One region of the Bradyrhizobium sp. ISRA464 genome, then DNA from elsewhere that is predicted to be linked to it. Evidence: riboswitches for the same ligand, from Rfam matches in the RefSeq annotation. Region 1 holds a riboswitch; each other region holds the start of a gene.
What was found. Region 1 has a riboswitch for cobalamin ahead of metE (5-methyltetrahydropteroyltriglutamate--homocysteine S-methyltransferase). Riboswitches for the same ligand answer to the same signal wherever they lie in the genome.
Positions count from the first base shown of each region.

Region 2: linked by a shared signal. The riboswitch ahead of MTX19_RS37565 (DUF1636 domain-containing protein) and the one ahead of metE (5-methyltetrahydropteroyltriglutamate--homocysteine S-methyltransferase) in region 1 are both predicted to bind cobalamin.
Region 3: linked by a shared signal. The riboswitch ahead of MTX19_RS37530 (TonB-dependent siderophore receptor) and the one ahead of metE (5-methyltetrahydropteroyltriglutamate--homocysteine S-methyltransferase) in region 1 are both predicted to bind cobalamin.

Region 1 covers NZ_CP094526.1:6,934,829-6,942,993, reverse strand. The annotation lists gene groL (chaperonin GroEL) at 1-149, shown strand, start outside; gene MTX19_RS32210 (nodulate formation efficiency C protein) at 1,509-2,354, shown strand; gene MTX19_RS32205 (MFS transporter) at 2,724-3,836, shown strand; cobalamin riboswitch at 4,545-4,745, shown strand; gene metE (5-methyltetrahydropteroyltriglutamate--homocysteine S-methyltransferase) at 4,847-7,180, shown strand; gene MTX19_RS32195 (GDP-L-fucose synthase) at 7,721-8,165, opposite strand, start outside.
Region 2 covers NZ_CP094526.1:8,106,532-8,114,696, reverse strand. The annotation lists gene MTX19_RS37585 (precorrin-8X methylmutase) at 1-302, opposite strand, end outside; gene cobG (precorrin-3B synthase) at 302-1,465, opposite strand; gene cobN (cobaltochelatase subunit CobN) at 1,462-4,710, opposite strand; gene cobW (cobalamin biosynthesis protein CobW) at 4,710-5,744, opposite strand; gene MTX19_RS37565 (DUF1636 domain-containing protein) at 5,741-6,115, opposite strand; cobalamin riboswitch at 6,206-6,415, opposite strand; gene cobO (cob(I)yrinic acid a,c-diamide adenosyltransferase) at 6,458-7,108, shown strand; gene MTX19_RS37555 (cobyric acid synthase) at 7,134-8,165, shown strand, end outside.
Region 3 covers NZ_CP094526.1:8,097,058-8,105,222, forward strand. The annotation lists gene MTX19_RS37510 (CBS domain-containing protein) at 1-333, shown strand, start outside; gene MTX19_RS37515 (YbhB/YbcL family Raf kinase inhibitor-like protein) at 400-864, shown strand; gene MTX19_RS37520 (hypothetical protein) at 1,110-1,301, shown strand; gene MTX19_RS37525 (PepSY domain-containing protein) at 1,580-3,061, opposite strand; gene MTX19_RS37530 (TonB-dependent siderophore receptor) at 3,064-5,331, opposite strand; cobalamin riboswitch at 5,435-5,633, opposite strand; gene bluB (5,6-dimethylbenzimidazole synthase) at 5,744-6,376, opposite strand; gene cobU (bifunctional adenosylcobinamide kinase/adenosylcobinamide-phosphate guanylyltransferase) at 6,504-7,007, opposite strand; gene cbiB (adenosylcobinamide-phosphate synthase CbiB) at 7,135-8,076, shown strand; gene cobD (threonine-phosphate decarboxylase CobD) at 8,088-8,165, shown strand, end outside.

The DNA of each region.
Region 1 (8,165 bases):
TGCGAGCGGCGGTCCAGAACGCCTCCTCCGTGGCGGCGCTCCTGATCACTACGGAAGCGATGGTCGCCGAGCTGCCGAAGAAGAACGCTGCCGGCCCCGCAATGCCGCCGGGCGGCGGCATGGGCGGCATGGGCGGTATGGACTTCTGATCCAGTCGCGTCACGCGGAACGCAAAAATAAGAAAGCCCCGGCAGCAATTGCCGGGGTTTTGTTTGCTCATTGATACAGCGGGCCACCAAGGCTGTCGACGAGGCTCGTTCCCTTGGAGCCGTGTTGGAATACCGTCGTCCAGCTTGCATCGGGCAATGTGAGGCGCGAGAGCTTGTATTGGCGAGCCATACCTGACGTTGCCACTCATCCCGGAGCGTACCAGCGATGTGCATATTCCAGGAGGGCGGTCACTCCGGATCGTTGCAGATCGTGTGCCCGATGGGGTGCAACTGTAGTCTCAGCCCCCCGTAGGGCCGGCGGCGCAATCCTCGCGGCACGGCTCTGTCCTCAGCATTATGTGGCGATTCAATAGGCTGGGCAGAGTGAGGGACCCAGAGGCTGTCGCGGTAGTCATCTCAGCGCTCCGGCAAGTTCACGGCGACGCTATTGCTCGCGCACTCCTTGCTGACGGAATGAGCCTAGCCGTTCTTATGGACGCGGTGTTCTCTCTATCAATGCGGAATAGCGAGGCGGTTCGAATGATCGCCAGAGCGTTAGACTCTCGCGATTTCGTCGTCTCCCCTGACGTCGGCTCGCTTTGGCACGTAAAGTATTTATATGATCGCCCAGGGTCCATGACCGTCGTCGATATGCTGGTACTGACACCTGAGAAGACGTTCATGAGCACTGAAATTTCGTTGCGGCTGCCGATCTGACCTGAGGCGTCAGCGCCGGGGGATCGCTCGGCAAATGCAATGGACAATAAGCCAGAGCAATCACCTGTTCGAAATAGCTGGTTGATCGTAGGTCTGGTAACGTCAGCGCGCAATCCGTCGTGCTGGTATATGAACGTTCTGCCGTCCGAGCCCGGCGTCGAAGCCGACCTTCACCTAAATCTGCCGCCCGAGCGAACAAACGGAATATGAGTCCCACGCGTACGACCTTGTTCGGGCGGTCAGACCAAGTTGGACTCCGTGCCCGCGAATTTCGGCCGACGGATATTGCCTGATCATCACATCGACCACGCTGCAAGTGGAAGCATTCCGATCAGCGCGCCGAGTGCTTGCAAATCAATCACCTTCAACAATCTGTAACGACGTTAGTATTCTTCAGTATCTTTCCCACGACCGCTTCACGGTTGGACTGTACTGAAGGATTCGAGTGAGCGCACCCAACCATTCCTGGTAGGTGCATTGGATGCTTTCTGGCATACAGTTGTTCTAGATTGCCAGCACCTCGCTTCTCTCGAGACTCTCAACAGGTCGCGTTGGCCCGGCGGGACCAGAGCTGCAGCAAAAAAATGAGTCTAATCTAGCGCTCCGCTCAAGCGTCGGCGCTGACCAGTCGCGATGACGAAGATGACGAAAATGACCAGAAGGTGCATGCTTTGGCTCTGTCTCGACCTCTTGTTGATTTGCCCAGGTGCCGTGGTCGTCGCGAGCAGCGATGTCAGAGCGGAGGACAGCATCCTTGTCGACAAGGTCAAGTCAACCTGGCGATCGCAAGACGGTGACACTATCGAGCAAATCATTTCCAAGGTCGCGAAGGTCGCGCACTTCGTCCCGAGAAGGTGGGGAGTCGCTCAATCGAACGATGGGAGCGAATATGCCTTCTTTTCGTGGAGTAAACATCGCGACGATAAAGCCGCCGAATATGCCATTATCTGGCAGGCTGCGCCCGACGGCGCGTTAAAAGTCGATTCGCCATATGCCAAGCCGATAGAATTGGGCTGGAAGGCGTTCGCACTCTCTCTGATCTCCAGTGAAATCGCAAACGGCGAAAAGGCGGTGAATCTCCACTTTCTGCATAACCCCATCAACTTCAACTTTGTGATGACTGCTCAGGGCAGGTTGGGCGATCTTCTGCGACACGGCCGCTGCACTATCGGCGATCCGATCCAGGTGGATTACCTGCAGAAAGTTGATGAAAAAGAGGCCACACAGAGCGGCCTATGGCGCGCCCTGATTGTGGTGAACTGCAATATTCCAGGACCTCGGTACTTCACTCGTGGCGGCGTCATCATTTTTGAGAAGGCCGAGGGAAAAACCTGGGAGCCGCAGTCGTTTTTTGCTAAGCGCATCGCAACCTATCCCCCAGGCTCTTGGTTCGATCATGCAGATCCAGAAGAACAAGAAGCACTAGAACCGGCCAAGAAGACCTTGCAGAATGACCGCGGAGGGCAGCTTCGCGGCGCAGCCCCTTGAGACAATGCGTCGAGTTTACAATGGGGCTCTACGACGAAGCGATGCTGCATCTGAGCCGGAGGTGCCGTGTTGGGTTTGAGAGATTTACGACAACACTTCTCCAAACTCGTCGTGGGTCCGAGGGTGCCGCAGCCCGCAATAGCAAGCAGTCGCGAGAAATAGGCTCATCCGAAAGTTTGCACCAGGAACGTCGCGTTAATTTCGCAATGGCACTGGACTTGCAGTAACGGAAGCATGTTCCGCGACGACATCGTCGTCGGGCTGCCCACCGTGTGCAGGCATGCGCCGGCAAACGCCGGCGCGCCGTACTCGTAACGTGCGTTCTCTGCGGAGTGCCCCGTAAAACCGTCTGCCGATCCGCCGGCCGGCCTGCTCGCGACGCGACTCATATTTTTTGTCTCCGGATTCGGCTTCTCGGCCTGGGCGCCTCTGGTGCCGCTCACCAAGGAGCGCCTTGCGGTCGATCATCGCGTGCTTGGTCTGCTGCTGCTCTGCCTCGGCATGGGGTCCCTCTTCGCCATGCCTTTGACCGCTTTGTCGGGGGCGCGCTACGGCACCAGGCGCACTATTCTTGTAGGTGGACTTGGCCTTGCGCTGACCCTGCCATGGCTCGCTATCGCCAGTACACCTCTGAAACTCGGGGCGGTGCTGCTTGCCTTTGGCGCTTCACTCGGCTCAATCAATGTAGCCATGAACGTTCAAGCGGCCGAAGTAGAGCGAGCAGCCGGCCGCCCATTGATGTCCACCTTTCACGCACAGTTCAGCATCGGCGAATTGTCGGGCGCTGGCGCCCTGACAGCCTTGCTCTCGCTGCGGATTGACTCGTTTGCTTCGACGCTGGCTTGTTCGGCGCTAATGATAGTTGCGATTTTGTCGGCATGGCCGCGGTTGCTTGCGACACGTCGCACGCCGTCAGAGCCACTGCTTGTCTTGCCTCATCGCAGCGTATTGCTGATAGCGGTGCTTGCGGCCATCACCTTCCTTGTCGAAGGCGCGATGATCGACTGGAGCGCCTTATTTCTCATTGACAGAGGTCTTGTGGCGCAAGAGCATGGCGGGTTCGGTTATATGTTGTTTTCCATCGCGATGACCGCAGGCCGTCTCGCCGGAGATGCCCTCGTGATCAGAATCGGAGACCGCGCCACACTGATGTTCGGACCTGTGCCGATCATGATCGGTTTTGTGGCCCTGCTGGCCGCGCCGGTGGCTGCGATTGCCATGGCGGGTTTGCTGCTTATCGGATTGGGTGCATCGAATATCGTGCCGGTGTTATGCCGCCGTGCTGGCAAGCAGAAGGTGATGCCGGCAGGTTTGGCGATCGCAGCCGTCACGACGGCGGGTTACGCCGGTATCCTCGTCGGTCCAGCTGGCGTCGGGCTCGTTGCACACATGGCTGGGCTGCCTTTTGCTCTCGCGATACTAGGAGCACTCATGTGCATCGTCACGCTGTCGGCCCGGACTGTGACGGCCAACCCTCGCTGATTGTTGGAGAAGGACATGTAGGCCTTCTGCCAAGCGGTTGCGCACGGTTGGCACCCATCACCGCCACTCGGGGGTAGCAACATAGCGAGGACGCTGCGAAAGAGAACGGTTATGGCCAAGAAGCACTGTCGCAGAATGGCCGTTGGTCCAGCGGCCTGAAATACATAGCAAACGCAGTGCTGGTCCGTTCGACATCGATGGGGGCGCCCAGCACGGCAAAAGCGAGATTGATTGATAGTGCCAAGATCTTCCATGCCTTCCAGAGCATATTCGCACGTCTCGGCGCACACGGCCGACGGGATAGATACGTTACCGGGAGCTGCTTACCGGCCCAGCCGCTCGAACCACTTTGCCCGGGATGGGCAAGCTGATTTGACCCACAGCTTCCAAGGGTGACGGTCCCGCAAGGCGGATCTTGCTAAGTTGTCGAGAGATTCACATGTCGAAGATGCTAGTAAAGGCTACCGACTGGTAGCTCGGTCGAAGCCGATCTGTCGCGTGCCATCGGCTGCAGGCAAAATGCGACCCCGATGTACTCGCGCGTGCAGAGACCAGGGCCGAGTTCGAAGCGAGCACTGCCCGGCACACTCATCGCGCAAAGGGGGCTTTAGATCGCGATCGTCGCGATGGAGCCACACCTACAGACTTGTTGAGCGGAGCCGCAGAAGGATGCCGTGCCAAGAGGTTGACGGAACGCTGCTTGTTCGGATAACTGATTTTCGTCGAGGTTCTCCGGAGCGCACTGATCCGGAGCTAAGAGGGAAGCCGGTCGAATGCCGGCGCTGCCCCCGCAACTGTAAGCGGCGAGCCGCTGTCCAATAAAGTCACTGAAACCGCTTGGTTTCGGGAAGGCCGGACAGCAGCGATGACCCGCAAGCCAGGAGACCTGCCCCGACAACATATTCGTCCGCGGGCGGGGTGTCCCGGTGGTGCGCCAAGCAATTGCCGCTTCGGCGGCTTTTCCTGCACGCAATCGCCATGACCTCTGCCCCAAACCAGGGGTTAGAGCTATGTCCGTCCTTTCACTTCCCGTTGCTACACTTGGTACGCCACGCATCGGTCCGCGCCGTGAACTCAAATTCGCGCTCGAAAGCTACTGGACCGGGAAGTCCACCGAAGCGCAGCTGCTTGAAGCGGCAGCTGGACTGCGCACTGCTAACTGGGCGCGGCAGAAATCGCTCGGCGCGACCGTCATTCCGTCGAATGATTTCTCGCTTTACGATCATGTGCTCGACACCAGTGTGATGGTGGGCGCCATTCCGGATGTTTACGATTGCACCACAGGTCCTGTACCGCTCTACACCTACTTCGCTATGGCGCGCGGTGCGCCGAACGGTGAACTCGATGCGAGTTGCCCTCACTCCAATCCTGCACAGGGCGCGCCTGCGCAGGAGATGACGAAGTGGTTCGACACCAATTACCACTATATGGTCCCTGAATTTCACAAGGGGCAGATCTTCAGGCTTTCTTCTCGAAAGCCGATTGAGGAATATGAGGAGGCAAAGGGGCTTGGTTACCAGACGCGTCCCGTGCTGATTGGCCCAGTGACCTTCCTGAAGCTTGGCAAGAGCGCAGATCCTTCATTCAATCCATTGTCGCTGTTGGATCGACTGCTGCCGGTCTATGTCGACGTTCTTCGTGAGCTGGTCGCGCGCGGCGCAGAATGGGTTCAGCTCGATGAGCCCTGTCTGGTCTTGGACCTCGACGAAATATCCCGCAAAGCCTTGCTTCGTACCTATACCTATTTTGCTAGGGAGATACCTGCTCTTAAAATCATGCTGGCGACCTACTTTGGGACCATCGGCGGTAATCTCGATACGGCCTTGGCTTTGCCGGTTTCCGGGCTCCACGTCGACTTGGTAAGGGGGGCAGACCCGCTGAACGCGATCGTCGCTGGGATTCGCAACGATCTCGTTCTCTCACTGGGGGTCGTCGATGGGCGCAACGTTTGGCGCTCCAACCTTTCAGCGCTGGTCGATCAGCTGGCGCCCACCGTGGCAAAACTCGGCACTGATCGCGTCCAGATCGCCCCCTCATGTTCGCTGCTCCATGTTCCAATCGACCTGGGGCTCGAAACCGATCTCGATTCCGATGTAAAGAGCTGGCTGGCTTTCTCGGTTCAGAAAATTAAGGAACTAGCGACCCTAGGAAGGGCGCTTGCTGGCGATCGTGCCGGCGTGGCCGATGTGCTCGCGGCATCAAAAAACGCGGCACTTGCACGCGAGCAATCGCCCAAGATCCACAATGCGGACGTCGCTGCGCGCATGGCTGCGATCGACCAAACCAAGCGCTACCGTTGCAGTCCTTTCGCAAAGCGCGCCGAGGCCCAGCGCGCGCGGTTTGCCTTGCCGACATTTCCCACGACGACCATTGGATCGTTTCCGCAAACCGCGGAAGTTCGCAATGCCCGCGCTTGCCATGCCAAAGGAGGGTTGAGCAACGCGCAGTACGAGCAGTTTCTCAGAGAGGAAACGGCGCGTGCGGTGCTATGGCAGGAGAATATCGGGCTCGATGTTCTCGTGCATGGTGAGTTCGAGCGCAATGACATGGTGCAGTATTTCGGCGAGCAGCTTTCCGGATTCGCCTTCACCAAGCACGGTTGGGTTCAGTCGTATGGCTCGCGCTACGTCCGTCCACCAATTCTGTTTGGGGATGTCTCGCGGTCGAAGCCGATGACGGTCGAATGGTGGCGATACGCGCAGTCGCTGACCAACAAGCCAATGAAGGCAATGTTGACTGGACCGGTGACGATTCTGAACTGGTCTTTTGTCCGTGACGATATTCGGCGAAGCGATGCCTGCCGCCAGCTTGCGGTTGCGATCCGCGATGAGGTGCTCGACCTTGAGGAGGCGGGAGCGACAATAATCCAGATAGACGAGGCCGCGTTGCGCGAAGGGTTGCCGTTACGCAAATCACAATGGAGGAGTTATCTCGATTGGGCCGTGGATAGCTTTCGCATCTGTTCGTCCGGTGCTGCCGACGAAACTCAGATTCATACGCACATGTGCTATTCCGAATTCAACGATATCATCGATGCGATTGCGGCGATGGACGCAGACGTCATTTCAATCGAGACGTCGCGCTCGAAGATGGAATTGCTCGACGCCTTCAAGAACTACAAATATCCGAACGAAATCGGGCCGGGTGTCTACGATATCCATTCGCCACGCGTTCCCGGCAAGGACGAAATGAAAGATCTCATAACGCTGGCCAGGCAGCGATTGTCCGATTCGCAGCTCTGGATCAATCCAGATTGCGGCCTAAAAACCCGAAGATGGGAGGAGGTGCTTCCCGCCTTGGTCAATATGGTCGCAGCCGCCCGCGAGTTACGAGCAGCCTGCTGATTGCATGAAGATCGTCGGCCCGAACGCCGTCGTCGATGGTGAATGTCGACTCGGACAAATGCACTGCGCTGAAAGGCGGGCGGTCCAATTGCGTGAATATCCCGCTAGTCGGCGGGATATGGCGAAAAGACCGTTCCGGAGTCGATCACACGCCGGTCTGCGAAAGGCCGGCACACCCCAGGACCCGTGGTATTTCGCTTTGCCTGGTCGGATGGGCAACAAATTGCGTGGCGGCGGTACTGAAGCTTCGGCGAAAGCCTGCATCAAGGAGAGCGACAGGCTGCGGGCATAGAGTGGGCGCGTCCTACTCTGTCCTTTCGGTGAGGCGCATCGTCGCCATGATGCCATCGGGCAACCCCGTCTCACGATTTCGCGCGAATGCTCAGAATCAATCGTCAAGCGTTCGCGCTTTCGAATTCGAAAAGCTTGCAGCCTGGTCCGGCTGCCAAATCGGCGTCCCGATCGGGAGTAGAATCGCAACCGACTGATTGCGGCGCTCGATTGCTCTGCTTCATCCCTGCGTGTCCGGCACGAGTGGGCTTACTCTCGCCGTGCGTTACTGTCGTCGAGATACGCTCGATACGCGAGCCTGATGCCGTGCTCGAGCGAGGTGGTGGCGCGCCAGCCGAGCTTGGCCAGGCGGCTGACATCGAGCAGCTTGCGCGGCGTGCCGTCCGGGCGCGACGTGTCGAAGCTGATCTCGCCGCGATAGCCGACGGCAGCCGCGACTGCGCGGGCGAATTCAGCGATGCTGATATCCTCGCCGGTGCCGATATTGACCAGTTCAGGAGAGGAATAGGCCTTCATCAGGTGGATGCAGGCGTCAGCGAGATCGTCGACATAGAGGAATTCGCGCCGAGGCGTGCCGGTACCCCACACCACGACGTTGGTCGCCCCCGACAGTTTAGCCTCATGGAAGCGGCGGATCAGCGCCGCGACGACGTGGCTGTACTCCGGGTGATAATTGTCGCCGGGACCGTAGAGG
Region 2 (8,165 bases), 1.2 Mb from region 1:
TCGCCGAGCGTGCAGATGACGGCGTTGCCGGCCGGCAGGCGCGCTCGCGTAATTCCTTCCGACACCATGCGCGCGTCGCAGAAGATCGGCGCGCCGCTCTGCAGGGCGGCCCGTGCAGCGGTGGCCATGCCGGGCGTGAAGCGAATATGCGCTTCGAGTCCCACCATGCCGGCGGCATGGATCATGCGCACAACCACCGGCTCCTCGTCGGGCGTGAAGCGGGCGAGGTCGGCCTCGGACCGGATGGTCGCAAAGGATTGCCGATAGATCGCGGCCCCGTCGGTTTCATAGCTATGTGGCATCAGCGGCCTCCCACCAATGCGGAGGGATCGGCAACGATGCTGGCGACGCTCAGTCCACGCATCACAGGCATATCTCGCGTCGAGCCGTTTCGGACAAGGTCAAAACCCTCGCGTGTTGCAACGAGCGTGATCATGGCCGGACCGGAATGCGCACAACCCTTGGCGCAGCCGGAGACATGGAGCCTTGCATCGGCCGGAATAAGCGGTGCAAGCGCTGATGCCAAGGCGCGCGTGTCGGCATGCGCCTCACGGCAGCGCGGCGCACCGCTGCAAGCGATCACGCGGAGCGCCGGATCGTCGGGGCGCGTGATCAGGTCTGCTTCATGGGGCATCTCGCGCATCCCTTCCGCCAGCAGCATCCGCCACGGCGTCAAGCGAAGGGCTTCTGCGTTAGCGGCGAGGCGGCGCAGCGTTCCATGCGGCACTTGACCGAATGCAACCCCGACCATCGCGCCCGGCGCATAAAGACCGGGAAGCGGATCGGCCGCGCGAGGCGCCGGTTCGGCGTCGCCGCGAAGCGCATCGGGCAGACGTGCGCCGGTAGCGATATGGGCTACCATCCGCCGCCTGTCGCCGTTGGCGCAACCCGAGGCGACGAACCATTCGGCCAGCGCGAGCGCGACCTGCACGGCCTCGCTCCGTGTGACGCAACGGCCGAACCTTGCGCCATCGGCGCGCACCAGCAGCCCGCCGGCGGGATCGCGCTCGATCCGTACGTCCGCGGACGCTCCGGCCAGCACCCGCGCGTGGCCGTCATCGATTGCAAAGCCAAACTTGGTCGGAAGATCGAGCGAAGCGCTAGCAAGACCGAGCTCAAGTTCGGCGGCGAGCGCGCAACTATCATCGCCTTCAGTCCAGAACGGCGTCACCAGAACGTTGCGCCGCGCTTCGGTCTCCGGATCCGGATCGAGCAATCCGAGCCGCGCGAGCCCGTCGATCAGGAGCAGGTGGCCGCGATCGCCGACCCCGCGGATCTGGAGGTTGGCGCGGCTGGTCAGATCGATCAGCCCGTTGCCGTGCTGTCCGGCCAGATCGGCGATTCCGGCTGCCTGCGCAGCGTCCAGCCGTCCGCCGCGCGGGCGAATGCGTACCACGAGCCCGTCGCCCGACTGCATCGGTCGCAGCGCGCCGGGGCACCAGCCCTTGATCGCGACGGTGCTCATGACGCCTCCCGCAGCGCGGCCGCGATCGAATTGCGCCGCGTCTTCCAGAGTGCGGCCTCATGCAAGCGCGTGAAACACGTTTCCATCGCTGCCAGCGCCGCCGGATTTTCACGCGCCATGAATGCGCGAACGTCGCCGTTGCCCAGCGTCGCATCATAATAGAGATCGAACAGATGCGGCGGCACCGCGCCGGCAAGATGGGCAAAGGCCGCCATGTGTTCGAGCGTCGCGGTGATCTCGGCCGCGCCGCGAAAGCCGTGACGCATCATCCCCGCGATCCAGGCCGGGTTGGCGGCGCGCGCACGCACCACCCGCGAGATCTCCTCGGTCAGCAACCGGGCATGCGGCCGATCCGGCCGCGTCGCGTCGAGGTGATAGAGCGATGGAGCCTTCGCGCCGACGCGCTGGGCCGCCGCGGCGACGCCGGCCTCATGCGCGGCATAGTCCGCCGCAAGCAGCAGATCGGTCTCCGGCAGATCCTGGGTATGGACAAAGGCATCGGCCGCGGCGAGCCTGGCCTCGATGCCGGCGCGGTCCGGCCGCATTTCGCCATCGGCGGCGAATGCAAAGGATGATGCCGACAGCCAGGCTTCCCCGGCGGCTTCGCGGGATTCCTGTGTGAAGACATCCAGCGTCGAACCGGCCCCAACCCCATATTGCCCCGGACGAGGTCCGAACACGCGCGAGACGCGCCGCGTATAGGGATTTTCGTCGCCTTCCTCGCGGCGCTCGGACAGCGCCTCGGCCGAGGCCTCGAACAACTGGGCGAGACCTGAGAAGACGTCGCGGAACAGCCCCGACACGCGCAGCGTGACGTCGATGCGCGGCCGGCCGAGCTCTGCCGGCGCGATGATGTCGTAGCCCGAGACCCGGCCCGAGGCGTGATCCCAGCGCGGCGCGAGGCCGGCGAGATGCAGGGCCATCGCGAAGTCCTCGCCGGCGGTGCGCATCGTCGACGAACCCCAGAGATCGACGACGAGGCCTTTCGGCCAGTCGCCCTGGTCTTGCAGATGACGGCGCAACAATTCCTCGGCAAGCTTGACGCCTTGCGCATGCGCCGACGGCGTCGGCACCGCGCGCGGGTCGACGGCAAACAGATTGCGTCCGGTCGGCAGCACGTCGCGGCGCCCGCGATACGGCGAGCCCGAGGGTCCCGGCGCAATGTGTCGGCCGGAAAGCGCATCGCGCAGCGCACGCTTCTCCGCCTCGCCGCATGCGCCTTCGCCGAACACATGCAGCCCGTCGCCGAACTGGCTCTCCTTGAGATCGCAGACGAAGCGGTCGATCTGTGGAATGGCCTCGGGCGCCGACACCGATGCGGCGAGACCCAGATCGTCCTCCAGCCCGGCGAGGCGCGCTTCCTCGCGGATTGCCGCAATCAGGCGCTGGCGCCGCGCGGGATCGAGGCCGTCGGCGGTCGAATATTCATCAAGCAGCTGTTCGAGCCGGCGCAGGCCTTCCGGCAATGCGGCGTTCGTTAGCGGTGGCGGCAGGTGGCCGATCGTGACCGCGCCGATCCTCCGCTTGGCCTGAGCCGCTTCGCCGGGATCGTTGACGATGAAAGGATAGATCACCGGCAGATCTCCGATCAACGCCTCCGGCCAGCAGCAGGACGACAGCGCGACCGATTTGCCCGGCAGCCATTCGAGCGTCCCATGCGCGCCCATGTGCACGATGGCGTCGATACCCTGCTGCCTGAGCCAGAGGTAAAACGCGACATAGGCGTGGCGTGGCGTACGCGAGAGATCGTGATAGTCGGCGTCGCGCTTGCCGACGTCGCCGCGCTCCGGCTGAACGGCGATGAAGGATTTGCCGCATCGTATCGCCGCGAATTGAAATTCGCCGCTGTGGCAATCGGGATCATGCTCCGGCGCGCCCCAGGCGTTCGCGAGGTCGTCCTGAAGCTGGCGCGGAAGGCCGGCCAGCGACGCGCGATAGTCGGCGACGCTCCATGTCAATTTCTGCTGCCGCAGAACCTCGCCGAGTGACTCCACCGCCTCGACGTCGAACCCGGCGACCGCGAGATCGGACAGCAGCACATCGACGGAGGCGAGGGCATCGAGCCCGACCGCATGCGCGATCTGGTGGGGGCGGCCAGGATAGTTCGAGAGCACGACGGCGAGCCGTTTCTCGTGCGTCGGCTTATTCGCAAGCCGGTGCCAGGCGGCGACGCGCGCGGCCACAGCGGTGATACGCTCGTCGTCCGGCCGGTGCGCAAGACGCGCAAACTGGAGATCGGGATCGCGCTCGCCGGGAGACTTGAAGCTCACGACGCCCGCAAACACGCGGCCGTCGACCTCCGGCAACACCACGTGCATCGCCAGATCGCCGGGGGAAAGACCGCGAAGTGACTCCGCCCAATCGTCGCGCCGCGCTGTCGACAGGGCGACCTGGAACACCGGGCAGGATGCGGAATCGAACGGCGTCGTACCGTCGTCGCCGACCGCGGAGAAGGCGGTCGCGTTGACGATGGCGGCGGGAGGGCACTGCGCAAACTGGGTGCGCACCCAATCGGCGACGCCCGCTGCCTTCAGCGAGCTGACGAACACGCCGTAAGCATCAAAGCCCTTCTGCCGCAGCGCGCCGATCAACGCGTCGACCGGCGCCGTGTCGCCGGCCGCGAGATAGGAACGATAGAAGGTCACCAGCGCCCGCGGCCGGTTGTCTGGTGCCGGCAGCGTCGCGACGGCACCGAGCCCGGGATCGTAGACTCCGATCTCCGGAAGATCGATCTCGCCGACGACCGGGCCGGCATAGAGCCCCGACGCCAGCGCGAGCTGGGCGATCACGGCCTGCGCCGCAACGGGACCGCCCTTGTCGCAGAGCACCTTGAGCCGTCGCAGCGTAGAGACCGGCAGGGTAGAGAATTCATCCAGCCGCAGGTCATCCCGGCCATCCGCCGGCAGCACCGCAAATGCGATGTTGCGCTCTCTTGCCAGGCGATGCAGCGCGGCCAGCCCATATGACCAGTAGGGTTCGCCCCCGATCAGGCGCACGAGGATGCCGCGCGCCTGCGACAATGTCCGTTCGATATAGGTGTCGACCGACAGGGGGTGGCGCAGGTCCGCCAGATTCGCGAGCCGCAACGACGGCAGCGACCCGCAGCCGCGCCGCCAGCCGGATGCGAACGCGGCAAGATCGCTGTCGGAAAACGAGAGCACCACGAGATCGGCCGGATCCTGGCCGAGGTCCCTTGGTGTCGCGGTCTCGTCAAGACCGCGGCTCTCGCGGAAGACGACGTGCATCAGACACCAAGTCGCGCCCTGATGGCGGCCTCATCGATATCGCCGTGTTCGCCGATTACGACCAGCTTCGACTGCCTCGGCCGCACGCCCCAAGCCAGGTCGAACTGATGCCTCACGCGCTCGCCGACCGATTGCACCAGCAGGCGCATCGGCTTGCCCGCGATCGCGATATAGCCCTTGGCGCGCAGCACATTCTGCTCGCGCGCCAGTCCCTTGATCGATGCGACCAGCGCATCGACATCGGAAACTTCCGGGAGGTCGATCACCACGGAATTGAAATCATTGTGTTCGTGCTCGTCCTCGCCATCGTGGTGAGACGGACGTGCCGCGAGGTCGTCTTCGGCAGCGGCCTCGAGACCCAGGATCACGCGTGCGTCGACCGCGCCGTCGACGACCGGCAACATCGGCACCTGCCGCGGCATTTCGGCTGCGATCGCCAGCCTGGCCGCTTCGAGGCCCTCGGAGCCGGCGAGATCCGCCTTGGTCAGCAGCACGATGTCGGCGCAGGCGATCTGGTCCTCGAACACCTCCGACAGCGGCGTCTCGTGATCGAGATTGTCGTCAGCCGCGCGCTGCGCGTCGACCGCGGCCGGGTCGGGCGCAAAGCGGCCGGCGGCAACGGCCTCCGCATCGGCCAGTGCGATCACGCCATCGACCGTGATCCGCGAACGGATCTCCGGCCAGTCGAACGCCTTCAGCAGCGGCTTCGGCAAAGCGAGCCCCGATGTCTCGATCACGATATGGTCGGGTCTCACGCGGCGCGCGAGCAATTGCTCCATCGCCGGGATAAAATCGTCGGCGACGGTGCAGCAGATGCAGCCATTGGCGAGTTCGACGATATTTTCGCTCGGGCAGTTGGCATCGGCGCAGGATTTCAGGATCTCCCCATCGACGCCTTCGCTGCCGAACTCGTTCACCAGCACCGCAAGCTTCTTGCCGTTGGCGTTTTTGAGCAGATGCTGGATCAGCGTCGTCTTGCCCGATCCGAGGAAGCCGGTGACAACGGTGACGGGCACCTTGGTGAGCGTGTTCATTCTGCGGCCTCTGGCACAACGACTATGGGTGGAATGCGGGCGAGCGATTGCTTGCGAAAGATCTGCGGACGGCTGCGCCACGGCACGATGCCGTCGGGTGCCGCGGCATAGGCGGACGCACCGGCGATCACATCCGTCGCATTGGCCGCGGACAGGCGGCCATAGACGTAGGACCATCGTCCCGGCGCGCTGAGCGCGACCGAGCAGCCCTGGCTGCACGCCGACAGGCATTCGACTGGAACCAGATTGACGCCATCAGGCACGCCGGCGTCGAGAATCGCCGCATGCAGCCGCGCGCCGGGCGTGGTCTCACCTTCCGCGAGCGTCTGGCCGGCACGGCAGGTGATGCAGACATGAAGTGTAACGCTCATCGCCCTTCCTGATTGACAGCGGGAGGCGATGAGGCACACGAACCGATCGATGGAAAGGTTCGTTCCCCGTCGCGGAACACCCCGTCCGCTGGTCTCAACTGCCGCGCTGGCAGGTCTCCCGGCTTGCGGAGCAGGGGGCTTCCCTTCGATCCCCGCCTTCCCGATTCCGTTGGGAATCAGTGGCTTTGGGCATCTCTCCGGTCACGGTCGCGGGGGCGGCTGCGCTTTGGGCCGACTTGAGCCCTATCGCATTCCCTCTTCGCCTGTCGTAGGACAGGCACCAACGCAGGGCCCACCATTCGTCCAAGCCCGGAACTTGTCAAGCCGAAGGAACGTCAGATGATGTCTGAACGAGATGCCGCCGAGGACGAAGCCGGCGGCTCCGAGGCTGCGCTGGATGCCCGCCATGCCGCCAAGATGGCCAAGAAGAAGGTCGCCCGTGATCGAATCATGGCTACCAAGAGCGGTGAGAAGGGACTGATCATCGTTCATACCGGGGCCGGGAAGGGAAAATCATCCTCCGCCTTTGGCATGATCGTCCGCTGCGTGGCGCACGGTTTCCCCTGCGCGGTCGTGCAATTCATCAAGGGCGCCTGGGATACCGGCGAACGCCGCCTGCTGACCGGGCATTTCGGCGACCTCTGTCAATTCCACGCGATGGGTGAAGGCTTCACCTGGGAAACGCAGGATCGTGCGCGCGATATTGCCGCCGCGCAAGCCGGCTGGGAGAAGGCCAAGCAACTGATTTCCGATCCAAGCTTGCGCATGGTCGTGCTCGACGAGATCAACATCGCGCTCCGTTACGATTATCTGGCGATCGCCGATGTCGTCGATTTTCTGAAGACGTCGAAGCCGCCGATGACGCATGTCGTGCTCACCGGGCGCAACGCCAAGGAGGAGTTGATCGAGATCGCCGACCTCGTCACCGAGATGACGCTTGTGAAGCATCCGTTCCGGTCCGGCATCAAGGCCCAACCGGGCGTCGAGTTCTGACAGCATAGCCGGGCACGCAAAGGCGATGGCGCGCACATTGATGATCCAGGGGGCGGGCTCGGACGTCGGCAAGTCGCTGATCGTCGCGGGCTTGGCGCGCGCGGCCAAGCGACGCGGCCTGCGCGTGCTGCCGTTCAAGCCGCAGAACATGTCGAACAACGCGGCCGTCACCGTCGATGGCGGCGAGATCGGACGCGCGCAGGCGCTGCAGGCACTTGCCGCCGGCGTCGAACCGCATACCGACATGAACCCGGTGCTGCTGAAGCCGGAGAGCGATGTCGGCGCCCAGATCATCGTGCAGGGCAAGCGCGTCGCAACGGCGCGCGCCCGGGAATATGCCGCGATGAAGCCCTCATTGATGGATGCCGTGCTGGAGAGTTTCGCGCGGCTGAAGGATCGCGCCGATCTCGTGCTGGTCGAAGGGGCCGGCAGTCCTGCGGAAGTCAACCTGCGCAAGGCCGACATCGCGAATATGGGCTTTGCCCGCAAGGCCGACGTCCCGGTCGTGCTGATCGGCGACATCGATCGCGGCGGCGTCATTGCGCAGCTCGTCGGCATCAAGGCGGTGATCGATCCCGAGGACGCCGCGATGATCTGCGGCTTCGTCATCAACAAGTTTCGTGGCGACCCGACGCTGTTCGACGACGGCTACCGGCTGATCGAGGCCCGCACGTCATGGCGCGGGTTTGGCGTGCTGCCCTGGTTCGTCCGCGCCGGCGAGCTTCCGGCCGAAGATGCGTTTGGGCTCCGCGAGGCGCGCAAGCCCGGCCAGTGCAAGATCGCGTTTCTTGCGCTGTCGCGCATCGCCAATTTCGACGATCTCGATCCGCTCAAGCTCGAACCGGGCGTCGATCTCGTGATGGTGCGTCCCGGCGAAGCCATTCCGGGCGACGCCAGGCTCGTCATCCTGCCCGGCTCGAAATCGACGCGCAGCGATCTCGCCTTCCTGCGCGCACAGGGCTGGGACATCGATCTTCTGGCACATCGTCGCCGCGGCGGGCATGTGTTGGGGCTGTGCGGCGGATACCAGATGCTCGGACACAGCGTGGCCGACCCG
Region 3 (8,165 bases), 1.2 Mb from region 1:
TTGCCCGTCGGTGAGAACGACCGACTGATCGGCATGATCACAGATCGCGACATCGCGGTACGGGCAGTCGCCGATGGCCGCGCGCCGGGAAATACGTCGGTTCGCGATGTTATGTCGGAAGGTGTCGGGTACTGCTTTGAAGATGATGATGCAGAAGCGGCGGCGCAGATCATGGCCAAGCATCAGGTCCGACGCTTGCCGGTACTCAATCACGACAAGCGGCTGGTCGGGGTGATCGCGCTTGCGGATCTCGGCCGATCTGAGGCGCGCTCGGCGCAAGGCGCCCTGCACGGCGTCTCCGAGCCGACCGACAAGGAACGTCGCCACATCTAGGGAGGTTTGCGGCAGCAAAGCCGTTGGCGACGGCGATGCGATTGACTACAGCAGAAGGAGGCGGTCATGACGTTCAGCTTGACAAGTCCTGCGTTCCGTGACGGCGATCAGATTCCGGCGAAATACACCGCGGATGGCGAAAACGTCTCTCCGCCTCTGGAGTGGTCCGACCCGCCGGCGGAAACCAAAAGCTTTGTGCTGGTTGTCGAGGATCCCGATGCGCCGTCCGGTACGTTCCGCCATTGGGGCCTCTATAACATTATGGGCGAGCGATCGATGTTGCCGGAGGGCGTTGGCCACGGCGCGAAAACGGAGAAACTGGGAAAGGGTGTCAACGATTTCGGCGAACCGCGTTACCGCGGCCCCGCGCCGCCCAAGGGACACGGAACACATCACTATCATTTTAAGCTTGCCGCGCTGGATGTTGACGCGTTGTCACGAGCCCCCAAGATGTCCGTCGAAGACATCTGGAAAGCCGCCCAAAAGCACACGCTCGCTCAAGCTGATCTGGTCGGGACTTACAGCCGCTGACGAGTCCTTATGGAGAGAGATGGTCGCCATAGAGAGATGAACACGGTTCTTGTGGCAGTGGTCTCTATTGGCCTTCGGACAACGGTTCGCTCCAAGCTGCGGCGTGCGGGGATGCGCCAATCAGCTCTCGGCAGTGCGGTCGCGATGATAGGCGATCATCAGCCGCCGCTATTTCTGGCCGCCTGTCCTGCAACTCATCAGCGGGGCTGCGTCTCGATATAGGCTTGGTGTGCCGGAGTGGGATTATGAATGCAAAACACGAGCGGAGTTTTGAAGAGGCCGCGGACCTTGTCCTGCATGCAGAAGCAGCGAACCGCTATTTGAATGAGCTCTGCGCGGCTTGTGCAGATGGCGACAAGTCCGCGGCGCGAAGGTATTTGCGCGAAGCGATCAGCGAGCTTGATATTGCACGAGCCCTTCTACGCACCGGGCTCTAATGACTCTCCGCAACGCCTTCGGAACTTCTCTGCGCGTCGGATGACGGCCGAGCTCTGCGAGGTCCGCCCGATGGGGCCGGCAACTTATTCGTTGACGAGACTGCCGCCGCACAAGGGAAGCTCGGAGAGGGAACCTGTTCGCGACCGAAAATCGCGCTAGAGCATGATCCGGAAAAGTGTGTAGTGGTTTTCCGAAAAGATCATGCTTAAACGAGAAGCTAAAGCGCGATGACGATTCAACGCAATCTCATCGCGCTTTAGGTGTCGCGCTGCATGCCTTACGGCCGGTCTCGATCGCCTGCGGGCGCCAGACGCCGTCGCAGCCGTCGGCAGCCGATCACAATGCCGCTGGTCGACACGATCGTGCCGATCAGCGAGAGCAGCCAGACCACGATGTCGCGCGATGGGGCGCAGCGCAGCAGCAGCGGAAAATCGAGGCTGTGCAGCGCGTTGAAGAGCCAGCGATAGGTGCGGCGTCCATCATCGCTGCGATCGAGGATCTCGGCGGTGACGGGAGAAATGTGCAGCCAAGTGTGGACGGGATCGGCGAAGCCGATCCGCAAGACGGGAAACTCGCGCTCATGGTGGAGCGTGTACCAGTAGGCGTCTGATACATCGATCCGACGCGAGAACGCCATCGTCGCGTCGGAGATTGCGCGGCGCGCGGCTTCGATGATCTGATCGTGCGATAATGTTGTCGGCGCGGCCGTCGTCGGCTCCGCAAGACTCCGACGGCCATTGTTATCATCGAGCACCATCAACGGCCGCCCACCGACCCAGACGAATTTCGCCTCCACGGCCGCCGTCGAGGGTGTCGATTGGAAGCTGGTGGCGATATCGGGCGCGTCGTGCCCGCTATATCTGGCGGCGATATCCCTGGTGATGCCGCGGCGGGAGAACGCCTCCCCGGGATTGAGCGACAGCCAACCGCTGAACATCCAGGTGAACACGAAGATGCCGCCGATCAGGCCGGCGATGTGATGCCAGGCCATCCAGCCGCGATACGGCGAGACGGTGCGGCGCGCGTAACGGCGCGTCAGCCGCAGCCGGAGAATGCCGATCCAGAAGCCGGTGACCGCCACGACGAGGCATATGCCTGAGATCCACAGCACGACCTGCCGCCACAGCGGACCGTCCTTGCGCAGGACAGTCGGATAGATCCAGTGCGGGATCGAGCCGAGCCAGTTCCAGACGCGCTCCTGCCGCGTCGTGTCGAGCGCGATCTCGCCGGTGCGGGACGAGACGTAAAGCTCAGTGCCGTCACGATCGCCGAGCGCGATCAGATAGAGCGGCCGCAAGGGATCGAACCGCGCCGTGACGGACCATTGATCGCGCGTCACGGTGTCGAGCAAATGCGGCTGCGCCGCATGAGGGTGATGGCCGGCAATCGCAAGGGCTTGGTCCGCCGTGATCCCGTCAATGACGCTGCCGTCGATTGCTGAAATGGTGATGGGGTGCTGCCCCCACCCGGTCACCCGATAGATCGGCATGTCAGACATCATCGAGAGGCGCAGGTCGCGCGGATAATGCTCCATACCCGCGATCGCCATGGCGCGATCCGGTGCGATCTGCACCTTGTTCCAGGCAATAATGGGAAGCGCGGCGAGGCGCTCCCGATCGGTTAGGCGCGGAAAGGCCACGTACATCATCACAAGGCCGGAGATGAACCACATCGCGAACAGCAGGCATGTCGCGATGCCGATCCAGCGATGGATGACATAGAGCCATCGCCGTCCGCGCCGGATCAACGCGCTGCGCATGCTCAGAACTTCACGTTGACGGACAGTTCCGCGGTGCGCGGCATGCCCAGGAGCCACTGCCCTGTACCGTTCGAGGTCACCGCGTAAACCTTGTCGAACAGATTGTAGACACGGAACGCGACTGTGGTGCGGTCATCCGGCCTCCACCTGATACCACCGTTGACCACGTTGTAGCCCGGCCGCAACTGGGTGTTGGCAAGATCGGAGTACATCTGACCGACGAATTGCACGCCGCCATAGACCGACCAGTTGGGCGCGAAGTCCCAGGTCAGCCAGATGTTGGAGACCTGCTGCGGCACGTTGACCGGAACATTGCCGTCATAGCTCACGATCCTCCCGCCGACCACCTGACTGTTGTTGTCGTATCTGGCGCGCAGCAGCGCTAGGTTGGCGTCGAGGCGCCAGCCGTCGTTCAGCGCAAGGCCGATCGATCCCTCGATCCCGCGGGATGATTGCTGGCCGATCTGCAGCGCCAGCCCGGTGGGATTGCTTGGATCGGGAATCGTCAGGCCGGTCTTGACGATTTCATAGGCCGCCAACGTCCACTCGCCGCGGCCGCCCCAAAACGACTGCTTTACCCCGATCTCGGTCTGCTTGCCGACGGCGAGCTGGAAGGTCTTTTGCGTGGTCGGCAGCGAGATGAGATTGGTGACGGGATCGACGCCGACCGCATATTGACCATAGAACGCGAGGTTCTTGATCGGCTCATACACGAGGCCGGCGCGCCAGCTGGTGCCCGACAGCGAAACGTCGAAGCTGTTCGATGGCACCTTGTCATCGGTGCGATCGACTTCGGGACGATCATACCGGACGCCAGTGACGAGTGACAATTGATCGGTCAGCGAGAGCCGGTCCTCGGCGAACAGCGCGTATTGATTGACGATCGCGTTGAAGCCCGGCGCGGTCGCCGTCGTCGTCGCGAAGAACGATCCGGGATCGAAGACATAAGGATTCACCGACGACGCGCCGCCATAGGGCGAGTTGTTGGTGTGGGTGAAGTCGATCCGGTTGACGTCGAACCCGGCAATGAATTGGTTCGCAAGGCCGAAGATGTGCCCGCTGAGGGTCGCATCCATCCGGTTGCCGAGTTGCTTCTGGTCGTGGAAGATTTCGATATAGCTGGAGCGATCGATCAGCTGCGTCTTCGGATTCCAGGCGTAGTTTTCGACGTCGCGCCAGTGCCGCTCGCTGGTCAGATAGTAGAGCGTGTTGTTGATCTTTACGCCGTCGGCAACGTCCCATTCGGTCTTGAACTGGCTCCAGCTGTCCTGATAGCGAATGGTGCTGTCTGATGCGTTGTAGTTCTTGAAGCGCAGCGCATCCTGGATTGTGCCGTTGATCAGCGGCGTGCCGAAATAGCGCGACGGGCTGCGGTCGCCATAGTTCTCGGAGAGCGTGAAGGCGAGATTGTCGGACGCCTGCACCCGCACCGCGGCGGAGACCACCGCATTCGAGGTCGTGTCGCGATCGACCCAGCCGTCCGACATGTTGCCGGTGGCATTCACGCGGTACGACACATTGGGGTTGATCGAACCGCCGCTGTCGACCGCGAGCCGTCGCGTCATGTTGCTGTCGAGCGAGACCTCGGCTTCGTTGTAGGGCGTCGCGAGCGGCTTTTTCGGGATCACGTTGATGACGCCGCCGATCGCGCCTTCGCCGTACAGCACCGAGGCCGGACCGCGCAGCACCTCGATGCGTTGCGTCGACCAGGTGTCGTATGGGAACGTCAGGGTTCCGGAGCCGATATAGAAGCGCGTGCCGTCATACAACGTCATCACCGAATTGCTGCCGGCGAAGCCGCGAGTACTGAACGACAGGCCGCCATTGCCGGGAGCGGGCGTTGCGATGAAGCCGGCCGCGTTCTGGGTGACGGCATCGATCACATTATGCTGACCGCGTTCGGCGATGGTCTCCGACGAGATGACCTCGACGCTGGCCGGCGTTTGCAGCGGTGTCAGGTTGAGGCGGCTGCCGGTTCCTTCCGGCTTGGTGGCATTGAGCGTCGGCGATGCCGATGCGGACGACGCGGCTGGTTGCGATGTCCCGTGCGCTCCCGGATTTGCTGCCGGCCTCGGCCGGGACCGCGCGGCGGCGGTGCTCTTTCGCGAAGAACGTTTCGGCTTTGCGGCGGCGGGAGGCGAGACCTGGATCGGATCCAGCCTGGTTGATGGAGCGGTCTGCGCCCAGCCTTCGGCCGGCAGCAGCAGCGATGACAATGAGCAAACGAGGCCAAGGCGCCATCCGAGCGCGATGGAGGAAAATGCGGACATGAAGGGACTCGCGGTTAACGTGGCACGTCACCGCGAACGCGGACACCGCATGCCGAAAGGCAATGCGCCGATCCCCACCAGGACGCCCCGCCCGATGTGCTCGCGTGTGACCACGACTGACGGCAGGTCTCCTGGCTCACGGGTTATCGCCTGTCGACGCCTTCCCGGGCAGCTTGGCCCAGTGGCACATTGACGAAAGGCTCGCCGTTTACAGTTGCGGGGACAGCTACGGCCTTGGGCTCACACCCGCACCGCATTCCCTTTTGATCTCCCGAAGGAGAACCGTCGCGATCAACATAGTTTTATTTGGAAACAACTGTCAACAATTCGGCCGCGACCGCTCTAACTCAGAGTACTCCTGTAGTGGAGTAGGCCTTCGCAACGAAACGCCAAAGCGCGGCGACGCGGACCGTCAGCGTCGAACTGTGAACTCACCCGAGCTTCGTCGCGATTCCCATTTCGCCTGCTCGAGCTCCGGCCGGTCGCACTCTGTCTCGGGGTAACCGATACAGAGATAGCCGATGAACTTCCAGGACACCGGCACGTCGAGAATGTCGTGGATGCGGACCGGATTGAGGATCGACACCCAGCCCAGTCCAATGCCTTCCGCACGCGCGGCAAGCCACATCGAGCAGATGGCGGCGACGACGGAATATTCGGTCGTTTCTGGCATCGTCGCGCGTCCGAGGCCCGAACCAATGCTGCTCGTCTTTTCCGCGAACACGGCCAGATGGCCCGGAGCCTCTTCCAGGCCCGACAGCTTGAGCGCCGCATACTTTGCTGCGCGCTCGCCCGAATAGGACTGCAACGCCTCTGCATTGCAGGCCTTGAAGTCATCGAGCACCGCGCTGCGCCTCGCCTTGTCCTCGACGATGACGAACCGCCACGGCTGGCTGAGGCCGACCGACGGCGAAAGGCAGGCCGTCTCGATCAGCCGCTCCAGGGTGCCGTGCGGCAGCGGATCTCTCCGAAAGCGCCGCACGTCGCGGCGCCACACGAACAATTCGTGCAGTTGCCGGCGAAACGTATCGTCGAATGAGATCATCAGGATCGTCGTCCGGTCTTGAGGAGAGCAGCTGGCAGCAGGATTGTGATCCTGCCAAGCCGCGCGAACGCGCCAAGCATATCACCGATCGGGCACGCCGGGCTTTTGCGAAGCGCGATGCGATGCCTCATTTGAGCTTCATCGGCAAGCCTGCCACGACAAATTCCACTTCGTCTGCCACGCCAGCAATGGTCTGATTCATGAGGCCGGCAGCATCGCGAAAGGCCCGCGCGAGCGCATTGTCGGGCACGATGCCGAGGCCGACCTCGTTGGTCACCATGACGACAGGGCTGTGCTGGCGCGGCAGCGCGGCAGCAAGGCGATCAATCTCACGTGACCAGTCGCGCTCCGCATGAAGAAGGTTTGAGAGCCACAGCGTGAGGCAATCGACAAGCCTGGCGCCGCCACCGTCGGTCTCGACCAGTGCCTCGACGAGGTCGAGCGGCACCTCCCGTTCGATCCAGTCGTTGCCTCGCCGCGCGCGGTGGCTGGCGATGCGCTCAACCATCTCCGCATCGAGGGCTTCTGCCGTGGCAATATAAACGGGCTGCCCGGAAAACGAGCGCGCGCGGAGCTCGGCGCGCCGGCTTTTTCCCGATCGAGCTCCGCCCGTTATCAGAATGACGGCCATCATGATCTCCTGTCGGGCCAGCACTAATCACCAAACGCGGTGAAAGACAAAGCCGAAATCGGTCGCGCAGGGCTTGCGCTCACGCGGGGTCTTGCGCATCAGGAGAGGTCGAGGCGGGAGATGGTGCGTGAGCTTTGCGGGAGCGATGGCGGTGGCCATGGTTGTGGATGCTCTGATCGGCTGGCCGGCGTGGCTGTTCGCGCGTGTCGGCCATCCCGTGACCTGGCTTGGCCGGCTGATCAGCGCCGTCGATACCGGCTGGAACCGGACATCTGCTCCGCCCGCGCTGCGTCGCGCGGCAGGTATCGCGGCCGCAACTCTGGTGATCGCGGTGGCAGCGGGACTCGCTTGGGCGATTCAGATCGTGCTCCCCGCAGGCTGGACCCGCATCGTCCTGGTCGGACTTCTGGCATGGCCGCTGGTTGCCTTGCGTTCGCTCCACGACCACGTCGCTGCGGTCGCAGACCTGCTGGCGGCCGGCGATATCGCCGGTGCGCGCATGGCGGTATCGCGCATCGTCGGGCGCGATCCCGCAACGCTTGATGATGCCGGCATTGCGCGCGCGACGATCGAGAGCCTGGCCGAGAATGCGTCCGACGGAATCGTCGCGCCGGTGTTTTGGGGCGCGCTGTTCGGGCTGCCCGGCATTGTCGGTTACAAGGCGATCAACACGCTGGATTCCATGATCGGCCACCGCACCGCGCGGCACGGGGTTTTTGGCTGGGCCGCGGCCCGCATCGACGATCTCGCCAATCTCATCCCGGCGCGCCTCACCGGTCTCCTTTTCGTGCTGCTCGCCCCGCGGCTCTCGCAGGCGTGGTCATGCATGTTGCGAGACGCGAGCCGCCATCGCTCGCCGAACGCCGGCTGGCCGGAAGCCGCCATGGCCGGCGCGCTCGGCGTGCGGCTCAGCGGTCCGCGCATCTACCACGGCAGCACGGCGAACGAGCCCTGGCTGAACAAGGACGCGCGCGATCCCGTCGCCGTCGATATCCGCCGGGGACTGAATCTCTATCGTCGCGCGATGATGCTGTTGGCCGGGGTGCTCGCGATCCTGGCTTTCGTGTGAGGAGCAACTCAATGCCTGAGCATGGTGGAAATCTTGATGTCGCGCAGCGCCGTTTCGGCGGAGGCACGGAAGACTGGATCGACCTGTCG